2 regions of the Kosakonia radicincitans DSM 16656 genome follow, and region 1 is predicted to be linked to the other one. Evidence: riboswitches for the same ligand, from Rfam matches in the RefSeq annotation. Region 1 holds a riboswitch; the other holds the start of a gene.
The links. A riboswitch is a leader RNA that binds a small molecule or an ion and turns the genes downstream of it on or off. The one in region 1 is predicted to bind thiamine pyrophosphate.
Positions count from the first base shown of each region.

Region 2: another riboswitch for thiamine pyrophosphate. It lies ahead of thiM (hydroxyethylthiazole kinase); the one in region 1 lies ahead of thiB (thiamine ABC transporter substrate binding subunit).

Region 1 is NZ_CP018016.1:4,747,236-4,752,370, reverse strand. Features, by position in the region: gene thiQ (thiamine ABC transporter ATP-binding protein ThiQ) at 1-67, opposite strand, end outside; gene thiP (thiamine/thiamine pyrophosphate ABC transporter permease ThiP) at 51-1,661, opposite strand; gene thiB (thiamine ABC transporter substrate binding subunit) at 1,637-2,620, opposite strand; TPP riboswitch at 2,653-2,753, opposite strand; gene sgrR (HTH-type transcriptional regulator SgrR) at 2,790-4,445, opposite strand; gene sgrT (glucose uptake inhibitor SgrT) at 4,533-4,685, shown strand; gene Y71_RS22785 (sugar efflux transporter) at 4,808-5,135, shown strand, end outside.
Region 2 is NZ_CP018016.1:1,840,127-1,845,261, reverse strand. Features, by position in the region: gene fbaB (class I fructose-bisphosphate aldolase) at 1-55, opposite strand, end outside; gene thiD (bifunctional hydroxymethylpyrimidine kinase/phosphomethylpyrimidine kinase) at 206-1,006, opposite strand; gene thiM (hydroxyethylthiazole kinase) at 1,003-1,791, opposite strand; TPP riboswitch at 1,829-1,925, opposite strand; gene Y71_RS09010 (DUF2778 domain-containing protein) at 2,208-2,585, shown strand; gene Y71_RS09005 (hypothetical protein) at 2,625-2,885, shown strand; partial or broken gene Y71_RS29940 (IS200/IS605 family transposase) at 2,967-3,056, opposite strand; gene Y71_RS09000 (methyl-accepting chemotaxis protein) at 3,565-5,103, opposite strand.

The sequences.
Region 1 (5,135 bases):
TCACCGTCAGGGTGAAACGCATCGGCAGATGCTGATAAAGCCAGGTGACATCAATCAGTCTTAGCATGGCGGCCCGGAAGTTTTTCAATCACAGTGAATAAGATAAAGCAGAGCAGCAGCAGGATCAGTGCCGTTACCGCACCGTCCTGGCTGCGATAGGAACCAATTTGCTGATAAAGATAAAACGGTAGCGTGCGGAAGTCGTCATTACCAAACAGCGCCACCACACCGAAATCGCCAATCGACAATACGCAGGCGAATGCCAGCGCCTGCGCCAGCGGGCGTTGCAGCGCGCGCAGCTCCACCACCCGAAGACGGCGGAAACCCTGCATTCCGAGCGACTGGCACAGCATACTGTAGCGGGCGGTAATGTCGCGCATCGGGTTTTCCAGCACTTTTAATGCGTAAGGGATGGCCATCAGCGCATTGGTGAAAATCACGATGCCGTCGGCGGAAGCGGGCAACCCGATACTGTTATTGAGCAGCAGGAAGAAGCCGGTTGCCAGCACAATCCCCGGCATCGCAAGGATCAACATACCGCTCAACTCCAGCGCCTGGCCAGCCATTGTCTGCTGGCGGGCGCGCAGCTCGCGGCTGCTCCACAGCATCATCATCGTCAACACGACACACAGCAACCCGGCGGCCAGCGCGATGCGCAGCGATGTGGCTGTTGCCTGCCAGAGAACCGGTTCGCCCAGCACTTTCAGCAGACTCATATTGAGACCATCAACAATCACCGCCAGCAACGGCGGCAGCAGTAACAGCAGCGCCAGTACAATCAGGGCGATATCTGTTATTCGGCTGAATAAGCGATCTTCCGGATTGCGCCAGCCCTGGATCTGGTGGTTGCCGACAGCAATGGCTTTACTCATGCGCTGGCTTAACAGCACCAGGCCAAGGCAGCAAATCATCTGCATCAGCGCCAGCAGTGCGGCGCGGGCCGGATCAAAATCAAAACTCAGCGCCTGATAGATCGCCAGCTCAATGGTGGTGGCCTGCGGTCCGCCGCCCAGCGACAGCACCGTGGCGAAGCTGGCGAAACAGAGCATAAAGATCAGCGCTGCGGTTGGTGGAATCTGGCGGCGCAGCCACGGCCATTCAACAAAGCGGAAAAACGCCCAGCCGCGCATGCCTAATTGCGCGGCAAGCTGGCGCTGCTCGCCGGGGATCTGCTCCAGTGCTTGTAGCAGCAAACGCGCTGCCATCGGCAGGTTGAAGAACACATGCGCCAGCAAGATGCCTTGCAGGCCATAGGGCGAGAAATGCCACTCCAGCCCGAAAATATGCCACAGCGAGGCCAGCCAGCCCTGGCGGCCATACACGCTGAGAATGCCGAATACTGCCACCAGCACTGGCAGAATCAGCGTCATGGCGCACAGACGCAGCAGCGCAAGGCGGCCTGGGAAACGCCGTCGGTACAGGGCGCGAGCGAGGAAAATCGCCGGAAAAACGGAGAGCAGGGCAGAGAGAAAGGCCTGCCAGAAGGAGAAACGCACCACATGCCACAGATAGCTGTCGTGCCAGAAGGCCGACAGATCGGTCAGCGGTGCGTTTTGCCACAGCGCCAGAAAAGCGGCCAGCGCCACCGCCACCATCAGCGTGGCGGCGGTGAGGCCAGGGAGCAGCCAGCCGGCAATCAGCGGCTGACGGCGCGTTGCCATGCATTAATCCATGATGCGCGTTGAGTCGCGACTTCTTGCGGCGTGAATTCAAGCGAGGTTTGCGGTTTTTGCAGCATATCAAACCCTGCCGGTAGCGGTACGTTGCTGACCGGGTACATCCAGTTGCCGGTGGCGATGGTGTTCTGGAAGGCCGGAGACACCATAAATTTCAAAAATTTTTCCGCCAGCTCCGGCTGCTTGCTGGCGGCAGTGCGGGCGGCAACTTCGACCTGCAAGTAGTGCCCTTCGCTGAAATTCGCCGCTGCGTAGTTGTCTTTTTTCTCTTCAATCAGATGGTAGGCGGGCGAGGTGGTGTAACTCAGCACCAGATCGCTTTCCCCTTTCAGGAACAAGCCGTAGGCTTCGCTCCAGCCTTTGGTGACAGTCACCGTTTTGGCTGCCAGCTTCTGCCAGGCGTCCGGGGCTTTGTCGCCGTACACTTTTTGCATCCACAGCAGCAGACCAAGGCCCGGCGTACTGGTACGGGGATCTTCGTAGATCACGCGCCATTTCTGATCGCTTTCCACCAGTTCTTTCAGGCTTTTCGGCGGATTTTTCAGTTTGTTTTTATCGTAAACGAAGGCGAACCAGCCGTAGTCGAACGGCACAAAGGTGTCGTTTTTCCAGCCGCCAGGCACGTTGACGGCATCCGTCACCACGCCGCTTTTGGCGAACAGTTTGGTTTGCGTTGCCGCTTCCAGCAGATTGTTATCCAGCCCAAGCACCACATCCGCTTTGCTGTTTTTGCCTTCCATACGCAGACGATTGAGCAGCGAGACGCCATCTTCCAGCGCCACAAATTTCAGTTCGCAGTTGCAGTCGCTTTCAAAGGCTTTCTTCACTGCCGGGCCGGGGCCCCAGTCTGCGGAGAAGGAGTCATAGGTGTAGACGGTGAGTACGGGTTTGGCAAAAACGGGAGCGGCAATCAACAGCAGTAATGGCAATGATTTTTTTAACACTTTGCACCTCAAAAAATGGGTGGCAAAGGATTTTGAGAGGCAGCCTCAAATCCCTTCGCCGGCGTTATCCGGATCAGGTTCGACGGGTATTTTCTCAGCACACGCCATTGGCGCAGCACCCCGTTGAGAACGCCGCTATTGTAATGATTTGGTAAAAAATGCGAAAGCGTTATGGATCGGGCGGCGCATACCAGGCCGATTTAAAGTCAAACCAGCCCAGCGTGTTCATGCGCAGCCCGCGCATACTGCGTTGCCCCTGGATCCTTAGCCAGTGGTGGATTAACGGCACCATTGCTTTACTGGCCAATAACTGCTGAGACCAGGCGGCGAGGTTCATCTTTCCGGCGCGCCACTCGGTAGCCGCGGCCTGCCAGTCGATCGGAATACAGTGCTGCAACAACGGCACTTCATACAGGTTGGCAAAGACCGAGAAGTTGAGCGGCAGGGTAAAGTTGGCGCTGTTAAGCCACAGATCGCTGGTTGCTTCACCCCGATGCCACTCGGCGTACTCCACCCTTTGTACGTGAAGTTTTACCCCCTGTTCTGCCAGTAAGTCGCTCATGATACGGGAGAGCGCCTCGTGCTCGTTGTGTTCACGGTAAAAGGTGAGCGTCAGGGATTCCAGCCCGGCAGGCTTCTCGCCGACGCCTGTACGGGCATGATGCCAGCGCGGCAACAGGCCGTAGGCCGGGAACCAGTAACGTTGATAGCGCTCGTCGGCATGCCATAACAGGCTGGCGGGGGAGAGGATCTGGCTTACCCACTCTCTGACCGCCGGGCTGGCGCCGCGGCTGGAACGCGCGTCAAACAGCAGATAGTAGCAGCCCTCTTCCAGTCGGCTTTCGACCGCTTTTTCATCGCCGGTTGGCCCTTCCAGCGTCAGCCCGCAGGTCGGGTCGTCGCTGAGATCCGGCAGCACCCAGACATTCACTTCATCAATCAGGGCGCGGAAGCCGAAATAGTCATCAAAAGCGTGAATCTTCAATTGGTTATTGGTATTGCGCACCACGGCATACGGGCCGGTGCCAACCGGCTGGCTGGCGAAATGGTGCTGGGTGTTCCACTCCTGCGGCAAGATCATGGAGGGCACATGCCCCATCAGCCAGGGGAGCCAGTTATCCGGCTGCCAGAGATGAATATCCAGCGTCCAGGGGGTTGGAGAGACAACCTCGCGGATATGCGAATAGAGCGGCAGGGCGGTCGCCCGTTGCAGGGAAGCAATCACATCGCTCATTTCCAGCTCGCGGCCATTATGAAAGTGGATGCCGGGGCGTAAATAAAAGCGCCAGTGTAAAGGGGAAATCGCTTTCCAGTGATGAGCGATATCCGCTTCCAGTTCCCCATTTTCCTCATTTATGCGCGTCAACGCGCTAAAGATTTGCCGCGCCATATGGGTTTCAGAGCGTCGTAATGGCGTGCCCGGCAGCAGGTTGCGCAGCGGGCGATAATAGAGCACGCGCAGGATATGTCGCCCCTGGCGAAAGGTACGTCCAAGATGGGAGACCAGCATCTGGCGGACGGCTTCTTTATCGCCCACCAGTTGAACCAACTGATCGATACGATCCTGCTCCAGCAGATCCTCCGCCCGCTGCTGCTGGAGCGCCAGCCCGGTATAGAGGAACGTCAGACGCGAACGCTTGCCGCGCCCCGCTTCTGCGTCCCATGTCAGCCAGCCGCGCTCCTGCATGGTATTTAGCAGCGTGCGCATATGACGGCGCGAGCAACTGAGCAGCTCGGCCAGCTCATTGAGCGTGGTTTCTTGAGATTTTCCGTCGCAGCATTGCCACAAACGGATGAACTGCTGTTGCAGGCGGCCAGAAGACATAAAAGGGGAACTCCTGATAAAAACTCAGCAATTTATTTCTCCCTATATTAAGCCAATACTTCTCTTCGATGAAAGCGAGGAGGTGGTATGCAGAGATCATCCATACGACGGTTTTATCTGGCTTATTTTCGCGCCACGCAGGATGTGTGCTGGCTCGCCCGTCAGAGTGCAGGGCAGCGCCTGAAAATGCTGGAAGAACTGATGCAGTGGGAAGTGACAACGCCGATCTCGAAGGACTGAATCGCGGCCATCATGTGTGACTGAGTATTAAGTGCGAATGCACCCGCCAGCAAAATATTTTTTGCTGGCTTTTTTCGTTTATGATTTCAGCGGCTTTTGCCGCTTTTGAAAAGGAAACGTTCATGCTCTGGTTAATGACGATGGGACGCCGTCTCAACGGTGTTTACATCGCTTTTATGATCGTTGCGTTTATGATGGGGGTTGCCGGCGCGGTGCAGGCACCGACGCTAAGCCTGTTTCTCAGCCGCGAAGTGGGGGCGCAGCCTTTCTGGATCGGGCTGTTTTATACCGTCAACGCGGTAGCCGGGATCCTGGTCAGCCTGTGGCTGGCAAAACGTTCCGATAACCAGGGCGATCGCCGCAAGCTGATCCTCTTTTGTTGCCTGATGGCAGTGGGTAACGCGCTGCTGTTTGCCTTCAACCGTCACTATCTGACGCTTATCACCTGCG
Region 2 (5,135 bases), 2.9 Mb from region 1:
GGTGTTGCAGAAGGCTGTCGGCGTCTTTGCCGAGTAACTGCACAATATCAGTCATAGCTATGCTCCCGTAAGCTTCGCGCAAAGCGAATTGGATTATCCCGACCTGCCTTACGGCAGGCAGAAATAAGCCTGGTACTCATGGGCGAGATTTTCCACCGCTGCCTTTTTTTTCAGCATTATCTGCTGGCACGTTTCGGATCCTGGTTTACCACCACTGATAGAAATGGTGAACCGGCCCGTTTCCGCTACCGACTTCCAGCGAATCCGCCTGCATCAGCGCGGCCGTCAGCCACTGTTTGGCTTCCGCGACCGTCGACACCCAGTCGTTGTGGCGCGGGCGCAGCGCAGCCAGCGCGGCGGAGAGCGTGCAGCCTGTGCCGTGGGTATTTTTCGTCGCCACTCGCGGTGCGGTAAAGCGTAGCGCGCCATCACGAGTGAAGAGCCAGTCCGGGCTTTCGGCGTCATCCAGATGACCGCCTTTCATCAGCACCGCCTCGCAGCCGAGTGCCAGCAGCGCTTCTCCCTGCGCATGCATCTCCTGCTCGGTGCGGGCATGTGGCGCGTCAAGCAGCGCCGCGGCCTCAGGCAGATTGGGCGTAATAAGTGAAACCTGCGGCAGTAAATGCTGACGCAGCGCCGACACGGCGGAGGGTGACAGCAGCGGATCGCCGCTCTTGGCGAGCATTACCGTATCCAGCACCACATTGCGCACCTGATAGCGGCGCAGGCGCTCCGCCACCGCTTCAACAATATCGGTTTCCGCCAGCATGCCGATTTTGGTGGTGTCGATACGCACATCGCTGAGTACCGAGTCGAGTTGCGCGGCGACAAAATCCGGTTCGATACGGTACACCGACTGCACGCCGCGGGTGTTTTGCGCCACCAGCGCGGTGATCACCGAGCAGCCGTAAGCGCCAAGCGCCGAGAAGGTTTTTAAATCTGCCTGAATTCCCGCGCCACCGCTGGGATCGGTACCGGCGATGGTCAATGCATTGATTCGCCTCATAACGAACCCTCCCCGCCGAGCGCGTAGAGCGCGTCGAGAAACGCGGGCGTAAAGCTGCCCGGCCCGTTGCTGTTCGCGACCGCCAGGCTACCCGCCAGCCCGAACCAGGCGCAGGCGGTGGCCACATTCACCAGGCGATCGCCTTGCAGCGCACAACTGGCGGCCACCACGGCGGATAACGCGCAACCTGTGCCGACAACCCGCGTCATCAGCACATCGCCCCCGGTGACCATCAGTGTACGACGGCCATCAGTGACATAGTCCACTTCGCCGGTAACGGCCACCACAGCGCCGGTTTGCCGCGCCAGCGCCTGCGCTGCGGGCAACGCATTGCTGGTGGTATCGGTGGTATCCACGCCGCGCCCGCCTGCGCTCACTCCCGCGAGTGCCAGAATTTCGGAGGCATTGCCGCGGATCGCCGCCGGATGCAGGGCAAGCAGTTGCTGGCAAAATTGCGTACGGAAAGTGAGCGCGCCGACGGCCACAGGATCGAGCGTCCAGGGTTTACCTGCCGCATTTGCGCTTTCGGCAGCCGCCAGCATCGCATCGGCCCGCTCGCGGGTTAAGGTACCAACGTTAATCAACAGCGCATCGGCAATCGCACTGAATTGCTGCGCCTCGTCACGATCAATCACCATGGCCGGTGACGCACCAAGCGCCAGTAGCACATTGGCGGTAAAGGTTTGTACAACATCGTTGGTCATACAGTGAACAAGCGGGGAATGGCGGCGGAATTGCTGTAAGGCATGTGCGGTTTGCGCACGATCGAGCAGGTCAGGTTGCATGGTTTCGCTCCTGCCAGGCCGTGGAAGAAGTGATAGCCCGACAGGCATCTGACTTCCCTACGCTGGCATTATCCAGATCAGGTATTACGGGTATTTCTCAGCCTTCACAAAGAAGGGCACCCCGAGTCATTTAAAACAAATTCAACTACTTGCGATTAATGCTCTCATTAATCCCTGTTCAGGATCATGCCAGCGGGAAGACAAAGACACAACCCTTAAAAATGCGCTGTGTCCCAACTTGTGTCCCCAAATGTGTCCCAAATTCAGAGGGTAAGGCTGGCTGGTTGGTTAAATCGGCGGTAACATAACCCGCAAATCTACAGGGAGTTTTATGTTATGCAGATTTGCAGGATGGACTACAACGACGTATCGGGAGACGGCTTAAACTTCATGTTTACGGTGTCGGAACGTTTCCAGTGTTTTCGGGGATAGCACCAGTAACCAACATCGCAGAGTGTGCATTTATACGAAATGCGGCTTTGCCTGTAGGCACTTACTGGATCGTTGATGCCCCGTCCGGGAGTATTGCCAACCAGGTAGAGCGATTTGTTAAGGATTTCAGGAATGGAACAAATCACGAGGAGTGGTTTGGATTGTTCAATGCCTCCATAATGAGTGATCACGTTTTCGTTAATGGCGTTGACAGAGGATCTTTCCGGCTTCACCCGTTGCGCCCAAATGGCGAGGGGGAGTCGTGGGGATGTATAACTTTCTATAACATTCCTGATTTCCAGTTAGTCAGAACCTCGTTACTTGCACGTAAAAAAGTTCGAGTGCCGGGGGAAAAGGATTAATGGCATATGGACGTATAGACGTAACAGGGCGGACTGATTATGCGTCATGCAAATTTAATAATTAACACACTGATCGGTCTTCTCTGCCTTGTGGCTTCATTCTTTATCGTGCTGTTCCCTCTGGGCGGGTTGGTCGAGTATTTGTCTCAAATCAGTAATAATTTTCTGAACCGCACCGGGTTGGGATTTGCTGATGGCGAAGCTGATCCATCGTTTCTATGGGTGCTGTTCCTACTCATGCTCGTTGTTACTGCACTGTTGATGTTCATTATTCAGAAAGTACGGCGAAAATATCAGTAGCCAAACATAAGTAAAAGACCACCTTCTTAGAAGGTGGCTTTTGAGAATGCCCCCTGTAAGGGGGCTATTGTCACTTTCCGCTTATTGCTCTAGCAATTCCATTTGCTGTTCATGTATTTGTTCCGTTTTCTCCTGATGCCTCACATATCGTCTGATAATTTCCTCGTTCACACGCAGGCCGCTACTTTTTAACGTACAGCCTACGGTAAATTTAAGCGCGCCAGACTGGCCCCGAACCTAAAAAGGCGGGGCTTTTTTCATTTTTGAACATTATTCGGGTACACAACGGCGGAAAATCCCGTCGTTACTGACGTGGGTATCTTACAGATCGGGTAATACAGGTATTTCTCAGCCTTCACAAGGAAGGGCACCCCGAATCAGTTGAATCTGATTCAACTGATTGCGATTAGCAGCCGTTAATCGCCACTCAGCGATAATGCCAGCGGAGATCAAAGACACAACCCCCGGACGAATTCCCCAGGGCCAATCCCGGGCGTCACGTTAATCAATGCCGGTTTCGGGCAGCGAATACGGCCATGTGGACCGAGAAAGTTTAAAGCATATAACAAGCCTGCAAGTACAAATCCGGATTGTTTGATCGTTATCCGGCCGGTTGCTGAAGAAATCACCCTGCCACAAAAAGAGAGGCAGGCCGAAGCCTGCCTGTCACCGTTTGTCATCAGTTAAGTTTGAAGACAGCCACAGCCTGTTTAAGTAATTGCGACTGCTCTTTCAGCGAATGTGCCGCGGCAGAGGCTTCCTCAACAAGTGCGGCGTTCTGCTGGGTAACGGAATCCATTTGCGCGACAGCAATATTGATCTGCTCAATACCGCGGCTTTGCTCATTGGTGGAGAGATCAATCTCCGACATCAGTTCGGACACCTGTTTAACGGAAGCGATAATGCGCTTCATGCTTTCGCCCGCTCGCTCCACCCTTTCGCTGCCAAGCTGAACCTGAGTGCCGGACTGCTCAATCAACTCCTTAATCTCTTTCGCAGCAACCGACGAGCGTTGTGCCAGATTACGGACTTCGCTGGCGACAACGGCAAAACCGCGTCCCTGCTCTCCGGCGCGGGCTGCCTCAACGGCCGCGTTAAGCGCCAGGATATTAGTCTGGAAAGCAATGTCTTCAATCAGGCCGATAATTGTATCGATTTTGCCTGAGCTGCTTTCGATTTCCTTCATTGAAAGCACCGCTTCTTCAACGATGGTGTTGCCCTCTTGCGCAGAGTTGCGCATGTTGCTGGCAAGTTGGTTAGCCTGGTGCGTGTTTTCTGAGGTGTGTTTCACCGTGGAAGTCAGTTGTTCCATACTGGCAGCCGTTTCGCCAAGGGAAGCGGCCTGCGACTCTGTTCGCGCCGAGAGATCCGTATTTCCTGCGGCAATTTCTTCGGCGGCATGAGCCACGCTTTCGCTTGAATGACGAACCTGCGCAATGATGTCCACCAGCGAAAGACGCATCTGCTCCAGCGAGCTGAGCAACGTCCCGATTTCATCTTTCGAGCGCGAGATCACCGGGCTATGCAGTTCTCCGGCAGCCATCTGCTGACAGTGAAGCCGCGCAGCGTCAAGAGGAGAAAGAACGCGCCGCCGTATCAGGATAAACATGGCGATGATAATCAGCGTAAACAGCAGAGCGAAGATAACGATAGTGACCACACTGTTGGTAAAGCGGCTCTGCGCATCATTGTTAAGGCGCTGCGCGTTTTTCTCGCGAAACGCCAGCAAATTATCCAGCGTGATTTCGAACTGACGATCGAGTACCGGAATTGTATCGCTGACCAGTTGATTAAAGCGCGCGCTGTCATTACGGTTCGCGGCATCCATCAACGGTTTCAGACCATCATTGACATAAACATGCCAGGCATTGTTATAGGGAACGGAAAACTGTTCTTCACCGGCAATATGTGAAGCCGCCTGATAGGCGTCAAAAGCAGCAGAAGCTTTCTGCATCACTTCTTGCGCTTTCTCAAGTGATGCCCGGGCTTTCTCGCTATCGCCAAGGCTGGAGTTAATCATCGCTTCCATCAGCCTGACCCGCAATGTACGGCTGTGGTTGATCGGATCGATCACGGATAACACCACGCGAATTTCTTTGTTCACGCTATCCAGTGACTGGTTGCTGCGCGTAAGTGACCAAAGGTTAGAGGTAGAACTGATGAGGAAGATACAGAGTAAGAGACTGAAAATAAGAAAAGAAAACCGTCGTAATGACATATTTTTACCCTTGTATAAGATAACGACACAAC